Regions from separate parts of the Streptococcus sp. HMSC073D05 genome, predicted to be linked through region 3. Evidence: predicted binding sites of a transcription regulator. Region 3 holds the regulator's gene; each other region holds the start of a gene.
The links. The regulator Rex, encoded in region 3, represses fermentation and respiration genes when NADH is low (regulators of the CRP and FNR family bind a similar motif). The targets are predictions, from matches to a motif close to TTGTGAANTANTTCACAA.
Positions count from the first base shown of each region.

Region 1: a site for Rex is predicted at 4,738-4,755, ahead of HMPREF2832_RS02450 (class II fructose-bisphosphate aldolase). Genes of this name have one in related genera too.
Region 2: a site for Rex is predicted at 3,419-3,436, ahead of HMPREF2832_RS00390 (2,3-butanediol dehydrogenase). Genes of this name have one in related genera too.

Region 1 is NZ_KV807483.1:264,451-271,356, reverse strand. It holds gene HMPREF2832_RS02470 (ABC transporter permease) at 1-609, opposite strand, end outside; gene HMPREF2832_RS02465 (ABC transporter permease) at 611-1,429, opposite strand; gene HMPREF2832_RS02460 (ABC transporter ATP-binding protein) at 1,431-2,423, opposite strand; gene HMPREF2832_RS02455 (alpha/beta hydrolase) at 2,783-3,724, opposite strand; gene HMPREF2832_RS02450 (class II fructose-bisphosphate aldolase) at 3,809-4,690, opposite strand; gene HMPREF2832_RS02445 (hypothetical protein) at 4,879-5,331, opposite strand; tRNA gene HMPREF2832_RS02440 (tRNA-Leu) at 5,413-5,498, opposite strand; gene HMPREF2832_RS02435 (CTP synthase) at 5,764-6,906, opposite strand, start outside.
Region 2 is NZ_KV807481.1:15,672-22,577, forward strand. It holds gene HMPREF2832_RS00380 (DUF4352 domain-containing protein) at 62-1,150, opposite strand; gene HMPREF2832_RS00385 (DMT family transporter) at 1,305-2,216, opposite strand; gene HMPREF2832_RS00390 (2,3-butanediol dehydrogenase) at 2,312-3,355, opposite strand; gene HMPREF2832_RS00395 (hypothetical protein) at 3,493-3,876, opposite strand; gene gatB (Asp-tRNA(Asn)/Glu-tRNA(Gln) amidotransferase subunit GatB) at 3,976-5,418, opposite strand; gene gatA (Asp-tRNA(Asn)/Glu-tRNA(Gln) amidotransferase subunit GatA) at 5,418-6,884, opposite strand; gene gatC (Asp-tRNA(Asn)/Glu-tRNA(Gln) amidotransferase subunit GatC) at 6,884-6,906, opposite strand, start outside.
Region 3 is NZ_KV807489.1:84,751-91,656, forward strand. It holds gene HMPREF2832_RS03770 (CYTH domain-containing protein) at 1-132, shown strand, start outside; gene HMPREF2832_RS03775 (ribose-phosphate diphosphokinase) at 205-1,161, shown strand; gene HMPREF2832_RS03780 (cysteine desulfurase family protein) at 1,171-2,283, shown strand; gene HMPREF2832_RS03785 (DUF1831 domain-containing protein) at 2,293-2,640, shown strand; gene HMPREF2832_RS03790 (DUF4649 family protein) at 2,642-2,857, shown strand; gene HMPREF2832_RS03795 (redox-sensing transcriptional repressor Rex) at 2,987-3,634, shown strand; gene radC (RadC family protein) at 3,836-4,519, opposite strand; gene HMPREF2832_RS03805 (hypothetical protein) at 4,574-4,852, opposite strand; gene HMPREF2832_RS03810 (class A sortase) at 5,022-5,765, opposite strand; gene gyrA (DNA gyrase subunit A) at 5,779-6,906, opposite strand, start outside.

The DNA.
Region 1 (6,906 bases), on a different contig from region 3:
TAACCAACGAAGGAGCGAATTGTAAATAGAAATAGGATACTTGGCAAAATCATTAAACATATAGAAAATGTAAATCATGGCACCTGACTGCTTGGTCCAAAAAGCGATGCTGGCTGTTGCAATTTTCAAGGAAGTATAAATCAAGGTCGCAAAAGGAATACAAACTAGAAAAATCAGGAATTTTGGAAGAGTCCAAGCAATGCTAGTCGCCGTTGTCGCTAGTAAAATTCCACCGACCAAAAGTTCACCCAAGGCATCAATCTGAAAGGTCTCAACGAGTATGTGAAAGAGAGGATTGATAGGACGAGTCAGATACTTGTCAAACTCCCCTTTTCGAACTAGTCGTTGACCTAAAGCCCATAGATTGTCAAAAAAGAGATGATCTAGTCCCTTTGGAATTAAGGAAAATCCATAGATAAAGGCAATTTCTTGAAAAGTCCAACCTTCTAGGGAGGGAATGTGTTGAAAGATGACATTGAGAAACAAGAGGTTCAGGCCTTGAGTCAGAAAGACTCCCAACACACCAACCACAAAATCTACCTTGTATTCCATGATTTGCTTGATGTACTGTCTGATAAAAATCAGATGCATGCGTTGATATTTTTTCATACTAACCTCCCTGAATGGTGATAAATGACTGGACTCGTTTCCAAATCAACTGAGACAAGCCCACCATCACTATAAGCCAGAAAAGCTGAAGCAAAAGTGCTTGAAGAATCTGACTAGCATCGTATTTCCCAACAATAATCATGACCGGAGTGTAAATTAAGGATGAGAAAGGTAAGAAGGACAGAATATCTGAAATGACCTTTGGAAAGAAAGCCAAGGGAATCAAACTCCCAGACATAAAGGCCACTATGGAAGTCTTAAGTAGGTTGGAACCCCAAAGATTTTTAAATACAAAGGCTGAAAATCCAAAGCAGATATTAAAGAAAAAGTTAATCAGATAGGCCAGCGTTAAGCTAAAAAGATAAAGGGTAGTTAGTCCCAGCACTTCTACAATCCCTTGCCCAGATAAGATTTTCATCAAAACAATGACACTTAAAAATGGCAGTCCAACAGAGATAAAAATCAACCACTTGGAACCAAGCTCCGTAAAGAGGTAAGAAGCCGCAAAATGCACTGGTCGCAACAAGCGCATGATAATGGAACCATCCTTGACCTCATCACCAATCATAAAGGAAGAATCCGACCTAGTCAGAAGATTAGTCACAAAACTCATGATGATGTAGAGGGTGATATCCGCCATACTGAAGCCCTGAATCAAAGGCTCCTGGGAGGAATCAAAGACAGCCTTCCATAGATAAAAAGCCACAAAAGCACCCATGACATCGCCAATCCGATAAAGAATAAAGTTGACTCGATAGCTAATCAACTCCTGAATCCCTGCATTGATAAAGGGTTTATAACGTCTCCACAATTTGACCATCTTAGAGCTCCTTTCGATAGAAGCGACGGATAATATCTTCAATATCCGTATCTACCATCTTCAAATCACGGACCTCAAAATCAGATAAGGTTTGCTTGATAATATCGGCCGACTGGTAGCGGGAACTATCGAATTCAATATTGAGAGTATTTCCTTGTCTATCAATGGACATATCAGGCAAACCCTCATAATGAGAGACTAGATGATTTTGACCTGGCGTCAGGTCAAAGGAGAGAGTCTTCATCTTTCCAAATGTCTCCTTGAGCTGGCTAACCGTTCCATCAAAAATCTCTTGCCCCTTATCAATCATAAAAATCCGATCACAGAGTTGCTCAATATCACTCAAATCATGAGTAGTCAAGAGAATAGTTGTCTCTTCCTCCTGATTAATCTGGGTAATGGCCCGACGAATGTTGTCCTTGACCGACACATCCAAACCAATAGTCGGTTCATCTAAAAAGAGAACTTTGGGATTGTGAAGCAAGGAAGCCGCAATATCCGCCCGCATCCGTTGACCTAGTGAAAGAGTCCGCACAGGATCCTTGATAAATTCCTTCAAATCCAAAACTTCATTCAAAAAGTCCATGCGCTTATGGAAAAGCGAGTCCGGTACATCATAGATCTCTTTCAAAACCGTGTAGGTCTCTTGCAGAGCCAAATCCCACCATAACTGGGTGCGTTGTCCGAAAACGACTCCAATATCCTTGACATAATCTTGGCGATTATCCTGCGGAATCTTGCCGTTAATCCGACAAAAGCCAGATGTGGGCTTCAAAATTCCTGTCAGCATTTTGATGGTGGTTGACTTCCCAGCACCATTTGCCCCGATAAATCCTAAAATCTGCCCTTTTGGAACTTCAAAAGTTAAATCCTTGACCGCTTCAAAGGTCTGCTTTTCAGGATGAATAAAGGAGCGCAAGGCTCCCTTTAACCCCGGCTCCTTAACTGTCTTCACAAAATTTTTCCGAAGATGTTGCACTTCTATCATTGCCATATCTATCTCCCTATCGTAAGAAGCAACATTGTATTTTTGACTACAAATATTCTAAATCCTTACTTTCTACACTTACTCAATATTATTACAGAAGGCTTTATACCAACCTATTATAATCTAATAAAAAAAGGAATGCAAGCGTTTGCTTATAGATTATGAAATTAGAGATTTCTCTCTTAAAATGAAACTTTTAATCAAAAATTCTGTTAAATAGTTTCCTTAAGACACCAAAAAACCTGCCCTTAGGGGCAGGCTTATTGTTAAGAAAAAGAATTTTTTTAATCGAGAAAATTAACGATTCTACTGTTAATCCTTCAGCATTTAATTATTATCATCAGTCTCAATGGATTTTTAAGCCCTCAATTATTCTCTAAAAATTCTTTAATACGAGAAACAATAGCATCGCTTTGATAATGATAGAGGTCGTGAGGCGCATCCATATAGTCGACTTGAACATTAGACTGGTCGCTTGCAAATCTCTCTGCATAACGTTGCCACTCTGATTGGCTAAAGCTGGTTCCCTCCCCATTTGAAACCAAGAGAAGTACAGGGATTTTGGGATCAATGGTAAATTTACTAACCTTTTGGGCATTTTTCTTTACAGTTCGGGTCTCATTGAGCATAGCCGTCGACAGCAACTGCTTGTAAGCTAAAAATCGGTATTGCTGACGCTCACTTTTAGTCAAGTCAGAATTCTTCAGGTAAACAGACTCTGGGAAATAACGGAGCAGGCCAATCTTACTCGTCCAATAGGCTAAGGTTATGAGAGTTGGGTGTTCTTTTAAATCTTCATAACTCGCTGGCAAGGCCCAATCCAGACCAATCAAAGCCTTCACTTCATTTGGATATTTCTCTTGCCAAGCAAGACTCTCTAAACTAGCCATAGAATGCGAAATAATCACATAAGGACCTGAAACATGAGCTTGCGCCAAAGCTTGACGGGTCTCAGAAAGGACCTCCATCACATCTCTTGAACGATCACTATCTTCACTAAAACCATATCCTGCTCGCTCCACGACAACAACTTTGTATTTTTTGGATAGGGAATCTGATAGATTCTTAAAGTCTAAAATAGGAGAGGCGATACCTGCACCGGAAAGAAAAACGATTGTTTCAGATCCTTCTCCTTTAACAGAGACATTCATTCGATGTCCATTGACCGTCACCTCTTTACCGATAGGAGTCAGAAGCTTACTTTCTTTTTGCAAACTAAGTTGGTGAAAACCAAATGTGCCTCCTAGAAAAAGGATAAGAAAAACAAAAATGATCCAGCAAAACTGTTTAAATTTTTTCATAGGCATATTGTACAAAAATTAAATCCCGGAAGCAACTTTTCCCATACAAAAAAACAAGATCCACATGGGACCTTGCTTTCCTGTTTTCAATTAAGCTTTGCCTTCTGAACCGAATACGTCGATACGTTCTTCAACAGCTGCTGTAATTGCTTCGAAACCTGGTTTCAAGAATTTACGTGGGTCGAAGAGTTTCTTCTTATCGTATTCTGCTTCGTTTGCATCGTATTCACGTACGAATTGACGAGTAGCATTTGCAAATGCGATTTGGCATTCAGTGTTCACGTTAACTTTTGCAACACCAAGTTTGATAGCTGCTTGGATTTGATCATCAGGGATACCTGATCCACCGTGCAATACGATTGGGAATCCTGGAACAGCTTCAGTCAATTTTTGCAAGTGGTCAAGGTGAAGACCTTTCCAGTTTGCTGGGTAAGGACCGTGGATGTTACCGATACCTGCAGCCAAGAAGTCGATTCCTGTAGCAACCATTGCTTTAGCGTCTTCGATTGGTGCCAATTCACCGTCACCGATGATACCGTCTTCTTCACCACCGATAGTACCAACTTCAGCTTCTACTGAGATACCTTTAGCATGAGCTTTTTCAACGACATCTTTCGCCAATTTAAGGTTTTCTTCAACTGGAAGGTGTGAACCGTCAAACATGATTGAAGTGTAACCAGCTTCGATACATTCAAGAGCATCGTCGTAGTGACCATGGTCAAGGTGAATAGCAACTGGTACAGTAATACCCATTGATTCTACAAGGTTTTCAATAAGGGCTTTACATACTTTGTAACCACCCATGTATTTAGCAGCACCCATAGAAGTTTGGATAAGTACTGGAGCTTTCTTAGCTTCTGCTGCACGCAAGATAGCTTGAGTCCACTCAAGGTTGTTTGTGTTAAATCCACCAACTGCATAACCATTGTCACGAGCTGCTTGGACAAATTTTTCTGCTGAAACGATTGCCATTTGTTATAGGCCTCCTATAAATTTTTGTGGGGTTAATCCCACTTACATTGTTTATTTTATCACTTTTTAGATGAAATTGCTAGTTTTTCCTGTGGCTTTAAGCGATTTCTTACGATAAATGAGGAGGAACCCTCTCCCTCCTAAGACTTCCATCCTATTCAAAAAGCAAAAAAGGAGCTTAACCCCTTTCAATCTTTCTCTTTAAAATTTTTTAACGAAAGGAGAAAAGCAATCCCGCAAATCACAAAGGATACCGCTGCAACCCATTGAGAATAGAAATAAGCAGCAAATAACTGACTGTCGGTAAATATTTTTCCAAGAAGTCCGTTTAGCACTCCCTCAAGAACGGGAATATTCTCACCCACAGCAGGGATTGACGCAAGAAAGAGAATAAAGCCCGCTATCAGAAAGAGATGAAGAATCCATTTTTTGATTCTTTTTTCATCTCTGAGCAGATACTGAGACGCCATCGCAATTAGAAAAATGAAAACATTCCATATGTTTAAGGCAATAAAATATCTAAAAGTATCCTTGTATGCGCCTATCGCCATCGCTAAAATCAGGATAGGACCGAAAAAATTAATGGCACTTCCCAATAGTGCAAAGAGGCCATCGACCAAAACCAGATACTTTTTCTTCATGTTCTCACCTCATCTCACACCTATTCTACCACAAAGAAATTTGAAAACAAAAAAAAGATAGCCGAAGCTATCTTGATCCGATGCGGAGAGAGGGACTTGAACCCTCACGACCTAAAGCGGTCACAGGATCCTTAGTCCTGCGCGTCTGCCAATTCCGCCATCCCCGCGATTGAGTACTTTACTAGTATATCAATCAACGACTTTTTTGTCAAGATTTTTTTCAAACTTTTTTCAGAGTTTGTCATTTTTTCACAAAAGGGAGTGGGAAAGAACTCCGACTAATTAAAAAGAGTTCGTCTTCCCACCCCCGCACAGTTGATTAGGTCATCTTTGGAGCTTGGAAAGCGAACAAAGATGCCAATCAACCACTGCGTCATGTAGTTATTACTATTATAGTCCAAAGGCTGGACACTTATTGCCCAGCCTTGATTCTCATTTGCTATCGTGGTTTTCAACTGCCGCTGTGATGAAGGCTGTGTAAAGTCCTTCTGGGCGGTTTGGACGGCTTGACAATTCTGGGTGGTATTGGCAAGCAACAAAGAATTTGTTTTCTGGGATTTCAACGATTTCGACCAAACGGTTGTCTGGTGAAACGCCTGAGAAGACAAATCCTGCTTCTTCGAACTGTTCACGGAAAGCATTGTTAAACTCATAACGGTGACGGTGGCGACGTTGCACCACTTCTTGATTGTCATAGGCAGCGGCTGCTTTTGATCCTCGTTTGAGTTTAGATGGGTAAAGACCGAGACGGAGCGTTCCTCCCATGTCTTCCACATCGATTTGGTCCCGCATGATATCGATAATTGGATACTTGGTTTCTGGATCCAATTCGGATGAATTGGCCCCTTCCAAGCCTAAAACGTGACGGGCAAATTCGATACAGGTTAACTGCATACCCAAGCAGACACCCAACATTGGGACGTCCTGTTCACGCGCATACTTGATGGCTTGAATTTTTCCTTCTGTTCCCCGTTGACCAAAACCACCTGGGACAATGATCCCATCCGCATCTCCAAGGAGTTCTGCCACATTTTCAGCTGTCACATCATTGGCATTGACCCAATTAATCTTGACCTCTGCATCATTGGCATACCCTGAGTGCTTCAAGGCCTCAACGACAGAAATGTAGGCATCTTGCAATTCTACGTATTTTCCAACCAAGGAAATCTTGACCTGCTTCTTGAGGTTCATGACCTTATCGACCATTGCAGACCATTCTGTCATATCTGCTGCAGGAACATCCAATTTCAAATGGTCACAAACGATTTGGTCCATATTTTGTGCTTGCAAGTTCAATGGGATTTGGTACAAATGTTCCACATCAAGTGACTCGATGACAGCTTCTGGTGCCACATCACAGAATTGAGCCAACTTGTTCTTAATTCCTTGACCCGCTGGTTTTTCTGTACGGATGACCAACATATTTGGTTGAATTCCAAGGCCACGCAATTCTTTCACAGAGTGTTGGGTCGGCTTGGTTTTCATTTCTCCCGCAGCCTTCAAGTAAGGTAGAAGAGTGGTGTGGATGTACATAACGTTTTCAGCACCAACATCTGCCTTCATTTGACGAAGAGC
Region 2 (6,906 bases), on a different contig from region 3:
AGTTTAAAACTATAGACAAAAACACTCCTAGATTCATATCCTAGGAGTGCCAACTTCAGCATTAAGAAAGATTTCCCTCGAATTTTTCCATAAAGCTATCACTATTATAGGCTTTTTCTACTTCCCATTTGCCATCTTTCTTAACAAAGGTCAACTGGTAGTCGTACCGATCCGGCGTCGTCAAGGGACGATCTGCAAGAGAAGCCATCATTTCCTCTCTATAGGCTTTGTTTTGAGCCTGGTTTGCTTCGATGATCCCTGGGTAGTCTTTTCGATGTTCCTGATAGAAGGTCTGCATGTGGTTTAAGATCGTCTTTTCCATGCTGACTGTCTCAGGATTTAGACTAATGACTACCTTGTCTGGGAGATATTGTTTAACCTTATAGGTTAATTTTGCGCGCTTAGCATTTTCCTTTTCATAAGCATCGATAAACTGGGTCACTTCTTCTTCAGGGAATTGGTAATCATGTAGTTTGCGAGTGAAGTCAGCTGCAAATTTCGCACGGAAATCACTGGCTTCCTTTTTCAAATCAGTTCCCAAAACAAAAGCATCATCCTTTTTGACCTTTCGTTGGCCACTGAAGTAAACTTGATTGATGTATTCATCTGCTAGAAGAGTGGAAGCTTCCACCTTGTCCTCATACTGAGAAGAATCCACCGCAAATTTTAAAGGCTTGGATTTTTTATCAGAGCTATAGGTTTTTCGTTCATACTGCACTTCATATTTTTTACCTTTTTCGACTGGAAAAACGATATAGCCGGTTAATTTTTTATCCTGGGCCAACTGATCACTCTTGAGCAGTTGGAAGGCTTCACTGTGGTCATAAATTCCTGACTGCAATTTGACCTTGTTATTATCCGCATCGTAAATGGTGATATCTGAATCTGACACGTTGATAAATTCTTTGGCAACATTTTTAAATTCCAATTGAAGGGCTAAATAGCTTCCGTCTTCTGAGTCATTGAGGACAGGTGGTTTGATGTATTGCCCTCCTTTTAAACTCACCTCGACTTGACCGTCAGATGCAGAGCTTTTCGCTGCTTTTTCTGTCTTTGCTTGCTGCGAATTTGTCTTTTGAGCACTGGTTCCACAAGCCGCTAAACTCAAGGTCGCTACAGCAAATAGGGTCCATTTAAAAATCTTTTTCATCCTCATCTCCTTAAAAAAGTTTTGTTCTATTTTAACATCTTTTTCTAGCTATGTATACGCTATATAGTGATAACTCTCCCTCAGAGGGCGAGGATTACAAAAAGGCCAAGACCTTCGTCTCAACCTTTTAACTAAAATATGATTGGTTTTGGTTTTACAAGATTCCTTTTTCTTTTTGAATCATGAGATCCTTGAGGGAAATCAAGAGGACCGCAAAGAGGATCATAGCCATTCCGATAAAATCAATGGCAAAGAAATGTTCATTCATAATGGCAAAGGCAAAAAATACAGCCGAAATAGGCTCAATAGCTGCAAGAAGGCTACCTTTGACCGGTCCAATCAGAGTTGTCCCTTTCAAAAAGACCGTATAGGCAAATATGGTCCCAATCACCACTAAGCCAACTAAGCCCATTAGATTATCCATGCTATATTGGCCATGAAAAAGTCTTCTTCCTGTGAAGGGAATCATCACAAGTCCTGGAATGAGCATACCGATACCAATCACCAACATACTACCCCATTTTTGAATTAACTGAATAGGCAGAATGATGTAGAGGGCATAGGCAAAGGCAGAAACAAGTCCCCAAGCTAGCCCTTTAGGAGTGATTGCCAATTGATTGAGTTGACCATGGGTTGCAATGAGAAAGGTCCCTGCGATGGCTAAGATCATCGAAAAGATTTCAGATACTGTCGGAGCTACTCGGTCCTTAACACAAGAATAGGCCAAAACTCCAATAGGACAGAGATATTGCAAAACAGTTGCAGTACCTGCATTAGTCGCATCAATCGCTTCTAAATAAGTCAATTGGGTCATTAACAAACCCAAAAATGCAAATAAAAGCAAGGGGATGTATGACGAGCGGTCTGTTAGAAAGGCCTTTACTTTTTCCTGGTCCGCTAGATATGCAAGAAGCAGTAGTACAGCTCCTGAAAAAACTAAGCGAATCGTTGTCAAACCAATTGCTGTAAATCCATGAGCCATCAGGTACTGGCCGCAAGCTCCTGATAAGCCCCAAGCAATTCCTGCAATCAAGGTCATGAGCGTTCCTTTCATGGTTTTTGACATAGTCCCCTCCCAAATCTGTTCCTTACTTTTATTGTATCATAAAAGGCCGAAACTACACGTTTCAGCCTTACTTTATTTCATATAAATTTATTAGCTTATTCAGGTTGAACCAAGATCTTGATTTGGGATTTATCTTGTGTTAATTCAACAAATCCTTCTTCAACGATATTTTCCAATTTGATTTTCTTAGTAACCAATTTTTCAGCAGAGAAGTAGCCTTGTTCCATCAATTCCAAGACTTTAGGGAAGATGTGGCGGTAGGCAATAATTCCTTTGAGGGATTTTTCTTGAATAGCGAATTCATTTGGATTGATGCTAGCTTCACGTTCCCAGATAGATACAACCATACATTCCCCAGCTTTATGAACTGCTGCAAGGGCTTGGCCTAAAACAACTGGGACCCCAGTAACTTCATAAGAAACATCTGCTCCCCCACCTGTTAAACGATGGATGGCTTCGACGATCGTTTCTCCTTCTTCTGGGCGCACAACGATTGCTCCCAATTCTTCTGCTTTCGCTTGGCGTTCAGGAGACAATTCAACCGCATAGATTTTTGATGCTCCTGCTGCACGAAGGGCTTCAACAATCAAAAGACCAATTGGGCCCAAACCAAAGATAACAGCTGTATCTCCAGTTTTCAAAGCTGATTGACGAACGGCATACACAGCAACCGCAGCAGGTTCTGTAAGAGCGGCTTGTTCATAGCTCAAGCTATCTGGAATCACATGGACAAGATCACCATCAAGAACACAATATTTCGCAAAACCACCATCTGCAGCGAGTCCGACAAAGTTCAAGTTTGGATCGAGGTTATAATCACCAATTAAGTTGTGCTCTGCAAGAATTGGTTCGATCGTTACACGATCACCAACTTTGACACGAGTCACATCACTTCCGACTTCTACAATTTCACCAGAGAATTCATGTCCCAAAGTAACCGGTGCTTTTTGACCGGAATACACATGTTCTTCAGTTGGGATGAAGATCGGTCCATCCAAATATTCATGCAAGTCCGTCCCACAGATCCCTGTGAACTTAACTGCCACTTTTACTTGATGTGGTTGTACTTCAGGTACTTCCACTTCTTCGATACGAACGTCTTTTGCTGCATGCCAGCGAGCTGCTTTCATAGTAGCCATAGGATAATCTCCTTTATATTTCCATGATTTGCATTTTCCTTTTCAGGAAACTCAACAAATCCATTGTAAGCCTTTTCACAAACTTTGTCAAGAAAAAACTGAAGATGAAAAAAGAGCCGCCCTTTGACTGCTCCTTTTTATTTCTTCTTGATCCGAGAAGATTCCAATCTCCACCCAACAATCCAACCAAGGACTAGGAGATAATTTTCAAGCGCACCAATCCCATTGACCGGCAGATGATAGTGAAAATAACTGAAAAGATGATTGGTCCCAATTCCAAACCCACCGATGATCAAGGCCACTAGTACCGTCCGAAGATAAAACCAATCGTATTTGAGATTGACGGCAATCAAGATCACAAGGACTGCCATATTCCAAATCCCAATCTCCCGTTGCCAACCGACAGAAATACCATATCCCGAATGACTTCCCATATAGGATGGAAAGAATAGTTGGAAGATAATCGCTCCAGACATAGCGATAATGACTAGGATAAATAAAACTCTTAAAAATTTGTTCATGTGACTCCTCCTAATGCTAGTTGATATGTAATGGTCTTTCCTATTCTAACACAATTTTATGGATAGTAAAAACCAACCTCTCGGCTGGTTCTTTTTCTATCAATCTTCTTTCAACTTCGCCAATTCTTGGGCAAGTAACTTGAGGGCTACTTGTGGGTTGGCTTGGCCTTTGGTTGCTTTCATTAGGAAACCTGTGAAGGCCTTGTCCGCATTCCGTTTACCTGACTTGAAGTCGGCTACGGCTGCTTCATTGTCTGCGAAGACTTGGTGGATGATTGGAATCAAGACTTCAGGGTCTGAAATCTGTACCAATCCGGCTTTTTCGACGTATTCACGCGCACCGCCACCGTTTTTTGCCAAGTGAACGAAGACTTTCTTGGCAATCTTAGAAGAAATGGTTCCATCTTCGATAATGGAAATCATTTCGACCAAGTTTTCTGGTGTCAATTGGATTTCTTCCAGTGTTTTGCCTTCTGCATTCATGAATTGCGCCACTTCACCTTGGAGCCAGTTAGACACTTGCTTGGCATCTCCACCAAGGGCTACGGCTGCTTCAAAGAAGTCAGAAGTGACTTTCGTCGCTGTCAATTGGTTGGCATCATAGTCAGACAAGCCAAGCTCTGCCACATAGCGAGCACGGCGGTCTTTTGGAAACTCTGGCAACTCCGTACGCATTTCTTCGATCCACTCATCTGAGATTTCAAACAAGGGAAGGTCTGGTTCTGGGAAGTAACGGTAATCCGCTGCCCCTTCTTTGACACGCATAAGAATCGTGCTCTTGTTGGCCTCATCATAACGGCGTGTTTCTTGACGAATGACCCCACCTGAACGCAAGATTTTCGCTTGACGCTCAACTTCGTATTCAAGACCTTTACGGACGTTTGAGAAAGAGTTCAAGTTCTTCAACTCAGTCTTGGTACCAAATTCCTCTTGACCGTATGGACGAAGGGAAATGTTGGCATCGACCCGCATCGATCCTTCTTCCATCTTGACATCAGAGATACCTGTGTATTGGATGACTTCTTTCAAAGCTGTCAAATAGGCGTAGGCTTCTTCTGGAGAACGCATATCTGCTTCAGATACGATTTCGATCAATGGAACCCCTTGACGGTTAAGGTCTACGTAAGAGAAGCCGTCTGTTCCGTGCGTGTTCTTACCAGCATCTTCTTCCAAGTGGGCCCGTTCAATCCCGATTTTCTTGGTTGAGCCATCTTCCAATTGCACTTCAATCCAACCGTTATATCCGATTGGCTCGTCAAATTGCGAAATTTGGTAAGCCTTTGGATTATCAGGATAGAAATAGTTCTTACGGTCAAAGTGCATGTGCTGATGGATATCCATATTCAGCGCCAAAGCAGCCTTGATACCAGCATCTACAACACCCTTGTTCAAGACAGGAAGCACCCCTGGGAAAGACCAGTCAATCACATTGGTATTGGCATTTTGCTCATTTCCAAAGTGAGCAGAGGTTGGTGAGAAAATTTTTGAGTTTGTATTCAATTCAACGTGGACTTCAAGTCCGATGACTGTTTCAAAGTTCATTAATTGTCACCTCCGAAAATAAGGGGTTGTTGCTTGTGGTAATCCGTCGTTGCTTCAAAGGCAGCTGCAGCTTGGTAGATGGTTTCTTCAGAATACTTAGGACCAATCAACTGCAAACCAACTGGAAGACCTTGCGCAAAACCTGCAGGAATCGAAATCCCTGGAAGACCTGCCAAGTTGACTGGAATGGTCAAGAGGTCAGCCAAGTACATGGCAACCGGATCATGGTTGAGCGAATCCAAATCAAAGGCTACACTTGGAGCTGTTGGACCAAGGATAAGGTCATAATCCGCAAAGACTTTTTCGAAGTCTTGGATAATAAGGGTACGGACTTGACCAGCTTTCTTGTAGTAAGCATCGTAGTAACCAGATGACAAACTAAAGGTACCAAGCATGATACGGCGTTTGACCTCATCGCCAAAGCCTTGACTACGAGTGTTCACGTAGATATCATCCAAGTTTTTAGCATCTTCTGCACGGAAACCATAGCGAATACCGTCGAAACGTTGCAAGTTTGAAGAAGCTTCAGATGAAGCGATGATGTAGTAAACGGCAACCCCGTATTTAGAGTGAGGCAAGCTGACTTCTTCGACAGTTGCTCCCAATTTTTCAAAGTGTTTAGCCGCATTGAGGATGGTTTCTTTGACTTCTGGATCAATCCCTTCACCGAGGTATTCCTTAGGAAGGGCAATCTTCATGCCTTTAATGTCTTGACCAATCTTAGAAGTAAAGTCTGCTACACGAACAGGTGCAGATGTTGAATCCTTGGCATCTTCACTGGCAATGACATTAAGCAATTGGGCATTTTCCTTAACCGTTGGTGAGAAAGTACCAATTTGGTCAAGTGAGCTACCAAAGGCAATGAGACCAAAACGTGAAACTGTTCCATAAGTAGGTTTGAGACCAACAATCCCGTTAAAAGCAGCTGGTTGACGAATAGAACCACCGGTATCTGAACCAAGGGACAAACGGACTTGCCCTGAAGCTACAGAAGCTGCTGAACCACTAGAAGATCCACCAGGCACCTTGCTGTGGTCCCAAGCGTTTTTAGTCGCGCCATAGTAAGATGTTTCACCAGATCCACCCATGGCAAACTCATCCATGTTGGTCTTCCCGATGACAATCATATCTTTGGTTTTGGCATTGGCAACAGCTGTCGCATCAAAGATTGGCTCGTAGTTATAGAGCATTTTTGAAGCCGCAGTGGTCAAGATGCCATCTGTTGAGATATTGTCTTTGACAGCGAGTGGAATCCCTGACAGGAGGTTGTCTGCATCGATTCCTTTTTCATCAATGGCCTTAGCTTGTGCAAGGGCAGCTTCTTCGGCCACCGTTACAAAGGCATTGACTGCTTCTTCACGCGCCTTGATATCATCAAGCGTCGCTTGTGTCAATTCCGTTGCTGAAATTTCCTTAGAGACAAGGAGGTCGTGCAACTCTTCAATGGTTTTATGGTTGAATGACATTAGGCATCTCCTCCATCTTCTA
Region 3 (6,906 bases):
GAAGATTATGAATTAGAAATCGAGGTCGAAACCGCTGAGCAGGAAGAAAATTTCCATCAGTTCATCAAAGAGCATGGAATCGTCTACAAAGCTGCAAAAAATAAAATCGCAAGATTGGCGGAAAGATTGTAAAATAGCTGAAATTATCGCAAATTTTTGCTAAAATAGTGCTAAGATCAAAAATCTAAATGAGGTTGGAATCACATGTCAGATAAAAAAAATATGAAGCTCTTCTCTCTCAATTCAAATCCAGAGATTGCGCAAAAAATCGCGGATCATGCTGGGGTTCCACTTGGGAAAATTTCATCCCGTCAATTCTCAGATGGTGAAATCCAAGTCAATATTGAGGAAAGTGTTCGTGGATATGATATTTATATCATTCAATCAACCAGTTTCCCTGTCAACAATCACTTGATGGAACTCTTAATTATGGTGGATGCTTGCCAACGGGCCAGCGCAAATACTGTCAATGTGGTCATGCCTTACTTCGGTTATGCTCGCCAAGACCGGACTGCTGCTCCTCGCGAACCAATTACTGCTAAGCTTGTCGCAAATATGTTGGTCAAAGCTGGGGTGGATCGTGTCGTCACTCTGGATCTCCATGCAGTGCAAGTCCAAGGTTTCTTCGATATTGCCGTGGATAACCTCTTTACCATTCCGCTTTTTGCAGAACATTACATTAATAAAGGTCTAACAGGACCTGACGTCGTAGTCGTCAGCCCTAAAAACTCTGGTGTCAAACGCGCTCGTAGTTTAGCAGAATATCTTGATGCACCGATTGCCATCATTGATTACGAGCAAGATGATGCGAACCGTGATTATGGCTATATTATCGGGGATGTCAAAGATAAGAAAGCGATCTTGATTGACGATATCCTCAATACTGGTAAGACATTCTCAGAAGCTGCGAAAATCGTTGAACGCGAAGGAGCTACTGAAATTTATGCTGTATCAAGTCATGGTTTATTTGTAAAAGGTGCTGTCGAGTTATTAGACCAAGCTCCGATCAAAGAAATCTTAGTAACCGATTCTGTTGCTCCAAACGGACCAACACCTAAAAATATCAACTATCTGACAGCTAGCGAACTGATCGCTGAAGCTATTGTTCGTATTCAAGAAAGAAAACCTGTTAGTCCTCTATTTGCCTACCACAAGAAATAAGGTCTTAATGTGATATATTTTGATAATGCCGCAACCACTCCCCTTCTACCTGAAGTCATTGATAAAATGTCTGCAACTATGAAGACCACTTTTGGAAATCCATCGAGCCTTCATGCTCATGGACGGATGGCTAGTAAACTCCTCCGAGAATCTCGCGAGCAGATTGCTCAGTCTCTCCATACTCTTCCAAATCGTATTTTCTTCACTTCAGGTGGATCAGAAAGTAATAATACCGTTATAAAAGGCTACTGCTTGAAACACCAAGCAGATGGCAAACACATCATTACGACCGCTTTGGAACACCATGCGGTTCTAGAACCCATCGAATATCTTGTAGAACGTTTCGGATTTGAAGTGACGATCGTCCAACCAAGAGATGGACGCATTCAGGCTCGTGATATCAAGGCGGCGCTTAGACCGGATACCATTCTTGTCTCTACCATGTTTGCCAATAACGAGACAGGCGATCTTCTACCGATTAAAGAAATCGGAGAACTCTTAAAAGATCTTCCAGCTGCCTTTCATGTTGATGCTGTCCAGGCAATTGGAAAGGTCCCTGTCTATCCCGAAGAGTTGGGAATTGATTTTCTCAGTGCTTCTGCCCACAAATTCCACGGACCAAAGGGAGTCGGCTTCCTTTATGCAGCCGTCCCAGATTTTGATAATCTCTTACACGGTGGGGATCAGGAAAGTAAGATGAGAGCCAGCACGGAAAATCTCATTTCTATTGTCGGGATGGCAACCGCGCTTCAGCAAGCTACACTTCATCAAGAAGAAAATTTCAACCAGGTTCAAAAACTCGGCCAAGAACTAGTCAATGGTTTAGCAGCCTACGACTACTACGTTAATGCGAATGAAGATCATCTTCCATTTGTTTGGAATCTTGGCTTTCCAGGTGTCCAAAATGACGTTTTACTGATGCGACTCGATCTTGCTGGAATTTCTGTCTCTACAGGTTCTGCTTGTACCGCTGGTACAGTTCAACCCAGCCATGTCCTTGAGGCGCTCTATGGAAAAGATAGCTCACGCCTAAAAGAATCCCTTCGAATTAGTTTTTCAGAACTCAATACCGTAGAGGAGATTCAAGACTTCCTCTCAAAACTTAAAGAAATTTTATCATAGGAGAACAATATGGCTTTTGAAACAAGTGTTTCATTGAAAGACTGCAAATATACCTATAGTCTACACCCAAATGTTAAAAAATATACCTTACGTGACAATACATTCGCTGTTACCAAAGTTGGAAATTACGAGTTAAATCGTTTGCTCGAAGCCGTTCCAAATAGCGGCGAAGGCTTCCTACTTAAAATTATTTTCAATAAAGATTTGACAGGTTTTAAGATCAATATTACAGACAAGTCTGGACTTCGCCTGGTTAATATCTTTAAAAATCCAGAAAATGACATTATCCAACAAAAATTCTATTTCTTAATGGATAGTCTTGTCGAAAGAGAAATTTTCAACAAAACAGAGGCCTAATATGGTAACCCTAACTTATATCGATGCTTACCAAGTAGAACGAACGACTACTTATCCTGACCTTGCAGCCTGTATCCTAGCTTTTTCAGGCTGTGTAACCTTGCCTGACTCTTACTCAATCGTATCCATTGAATACAAGGGGGAAAAGCTCCCCTATACAGGACGAGTCGATGGACTTTATGCTTTTTTGAAAAAGGTAGAACAAGCTGAAAACTAAGCTGATGCTGATGGAACTCTCCATCGCCATCAGCTTTTTCTTTAGACAAAAATATTTTTTAAAAACCGCTTTAGATAGTTGATTTTTTCACAATCTTCCTATACAATAAGAGGGAAAGGTTGTGATATTGTGAAACATGATAAAAATACTCCAATTCCACGCGCAACAGCAAAACGCTTATCGCTCTACTACCGCATTTTTAAACGCTTTAACTCTGAAAAAATAGAGCGCGCCAATTCCAAGCAAATTGCTGATGCAATTGGGATTGACTCTGCTACCGTTCGCCGAGATTTTTCTTATTTTGGTGAATTAGGAAGACGGGGATTTGGTTATGACGTAAAAAAACTGATGAACTTCTTTGCGGATCTCTTAAATGATAATGCTATTACCAATGTCGCTATTGTGGGGATCGGAAATATGGGAAGTGCGCTCCTCAACTATCGCTTCCATGAACGCAATAAGATGAAAATTGTCATGGCTTTTGATGTAGATGATCATGAACTGATTAATACCAAAAGTAAGGATGGGATCCCCATTTATGGGATTTCTACGATCAAAGAGAATCTCAAAAAAGAAGGCATTCAAACAGCAATTTTAACTGTCCCAAGTATTAAAGCGCAGGAAGTGGCTAGTCTTTTAGTAGATGCCGGTGTCAAAGGAATTCTAAGCTTTTCTCCGGTCCATCTGACAGTTCCTAAAGACGTCGTCGTCCAATATGTCGATCTCACCAGTGAATTGCAAACACTCCTTTATTTCATGCGAAAAAACGAAGAATAAAGATTTATACATTAACAAGAAAAGAGGCTGGGACAAAAGTCCTAGCCTCTCAATTGTCTTGGATTATCGAGCAAGATGCAGTGGTTGAGTGGGCTCTACTACGCTGATTTCATCAGCTTTTACAGCCCTACTCAACTGTGCGGAGGCGGGACAAAGAAATCGAATTCTAACGAATTACTGATTTCTGTCCCACTCTCTTTTTTATACCAAATAATCTGTCTCTTCACGGTAACTATAATAGTTTTCTTCAGATACAATCAAGTGATCCAATAGGGTTAAACCCATCACTTCACAGGCCTCTAAAACTCGTTGCGTTACTTCATCATCATTTTTACTGGGAAATACGGCACCAGATGGATGATTGTGAGCCAAGATGATAGAGGTTGCCATGTGCTTCAGTGCATAATGCAGGATTTCACGTGGCTCCGCAATACTTCGATTCACGGTTCCAATAAAAATGGTCTGCTGATGAATAATTTCATTCTGCGTATTTAAATAGAGGGCAACCAGGTGCTCCTGTTTCTTATGGCCGATTTCCTGTTGAATTTTATGGGCCAATTTCTGGCTGCTCATGATCTGTTCAGAACTCATCAATTCGTCTTTATGAATCCTTCGTCCAAACTCAATCACAGCCTGAAGTTCGATGGCCTTCACCCGGCCAATACCTGAGATTTCCTGTAGCTCCTCTAGGGTTAATTGACTTAACTCCTTTAAACTATTAACCGAACTCAAAAGACCTTGTGCAATCTCATAAACGCTTTTTTTCTTATTACCTGTCCGTAAGAGAATGGATAGCAATTCTTGATGACTCAGCTTATCTACCCCTTCAGAAACCAAACGTTCTCTAGGAAGCAAAGATGGTTCAATAAATGATATGTCGTACATAATTTCCTCCTCACTTATTAATTCGTAATAAATAGAGAAAACGACGACCTTGCATTATTTACAGGCGATTTCTTCCTTCAAATCATCTAACACTAAGACTTCATCTTTATTAAAGCGGATCTGGTAACCTGTTTGAACTTGTTCAAGCTCTTTTAAAAACTGTTGAATTTCACAGCGAATCAAGTACTCCTGGCTCTGAGGAATGGCCTCTAAAGCTTGGTAGACCTGCTCTACTTCATAGATTCCTTTCGTAATTAAACCATTTCGTGGAAAATCGTTTACTAAGAGATTATAGAAATGATGCAAGAGATGATAAATTCGCTCTTTTGTCACTATTCTACCTCCTTATCATACTCTTTCCCCTTTATTATATACTGATTTTCCCTTAATATTATGACAAGTTCCTTACATTATATTACCAATCTCTTACAATTTTACAAGAATTTCTCCTAGCTTCCTACATAGAAAAAGCCCAGACATTTCTGTCTCGGGCTTTATTTTCTTAAAGTTGCATTTGATTATAAGACTTGCTGAATGAATCCAGGATGTCTTTTGGAGCCTTGTCATAGTCAACAGAGGTTTCCAAATTTCCTTTTACAATCGTACGGTAAGTCGCTGCAGCATCCTCACAGGTCACCAAGGTGATCTCATTAACGCCTTCACGATCTTGAATAACATCTACACGGTCCGGAGTCACTGTCTCAACAGACGAGATGACATAAGTATAGATTTTTTCTTTATCCGTGATGTAGATCTTCATACCCGCCTTGGCTTTCTCTAATGGTGAGAATAACATGGCATTTGCTCCAGTTAGGCCAAATACGTGGTGACTAGCAAGAGAATAATTGCCTTGTCCCATGACTTGGTTTTCCTTCATGGTCCCTGCTCCGTAGTAGAGGGCTACATTTTCAAGCCCCTTAAAGATCGGAAGGTTCATGTTTAATTCAGGAATCGAAATTCCCCCAATTACTGGTAGTTTTTGAGCTTGCCATTGGGCATTGATGACAGCTTCCGTCGAAAGTGACTGGACATGTTGGAAATCAAAGCTCGTCTTCACTTCTTTATTCTTATCAATGGTTTTTTTATCGACCTTGCTAACCTGATATTGGTTGGTATGCCAAACCATAATCATGTTTCGGATCGGAGCATTGAAAATCAAGAGAAGCGAGAGAATAATCAAAAGTGTTGCAACGATGTTGATAAGAGTATTGCGTAAACTCTTTTTCTTTTTTCTTTTGCGTGACATGCTGTCCCCTTATCTATTCGTTTTCTTCCACTACTTCTTCATCTTTTTCATCAGGCTGGACAGTTGTAAAGGTCACAATTTTCGCATCCTGATCCAGTCTCATGACTTTCACACCCTGAGTCGAACGACCCGTTTGAGAAATGTCAGCCACACCTGTCCGGATCATAACTCCGGTATCGGTAATGATCATCAGATCTTCATCCCCTTTAACGGTTAAAAGACCAGCTAAGGGACCATTTTTCTCTGTAATATTGGCTGTTTTGATTCCTTTACCACCACGGCCCTTGGTTGGGTATTCGCCAGCTATCGTCCGCTTACCATACCCTTTTTCAGTAATGACCAATACTTCGTCCTGGTCGGTAATAACACTTGCCCCAACAACCTTGTCTCCATCACGGAGATTCACACCACGTACACCTGTAGCAGAACGTCCCATATTCCGAACTACTGCCTCATTAAAGCGGACTGAATATCCATATTTGGTACCGATAATGACGTCAGTATTGCCATCTGTAAGGAAGACATTGATCAATTCATCCTCGTCCCGTAGGTTCAGAGCTTTCAGACCGTTCTGACGGATATTTGAAAATTCTGCTACGTTAGTGCGCTTGACTACACCTTGTCGCGTCGTAAAGAAGAGATAAGACTCATCACTGCGATCTTGCTCCACATTGATAATGGTTTGAATCGATTCACCTTCGTCCAATTTTAAGAGGTTGACGATTGGTAATCCTTTAGCTGTCCGGCCATATTCTGGAATCTCATAACCTTTCAGACGATAGACACGCCCCTTATTGGTAAAGAAGAGCAAATGATCATGGGTGCTCGTAGAAACCAATTCACGAACAAAGTCATCGTCCTTCACACCGGTTCCTTGGACCCCACGTCCACCACGTTTTTGTGCAGTAAATTCAGCTTGGTCCAAACGTTTGATGTATCCTTTATTAGAAAGGGTAATTAAGACATCTGTTTCTTCAATCAAGTCCTCATCTTCAAGAGAAAGAACTTCCCCTACCATCAACTCAGTTCGACGAGCATCGCCAAACTTGCGTTTGACTTCTTCTAATTCTTCCTTGATGATAGTCGCCACACGCTCTGGTTTAGCCAAAATATCAGCCAAATCAGCAATCAGGGCAACCAA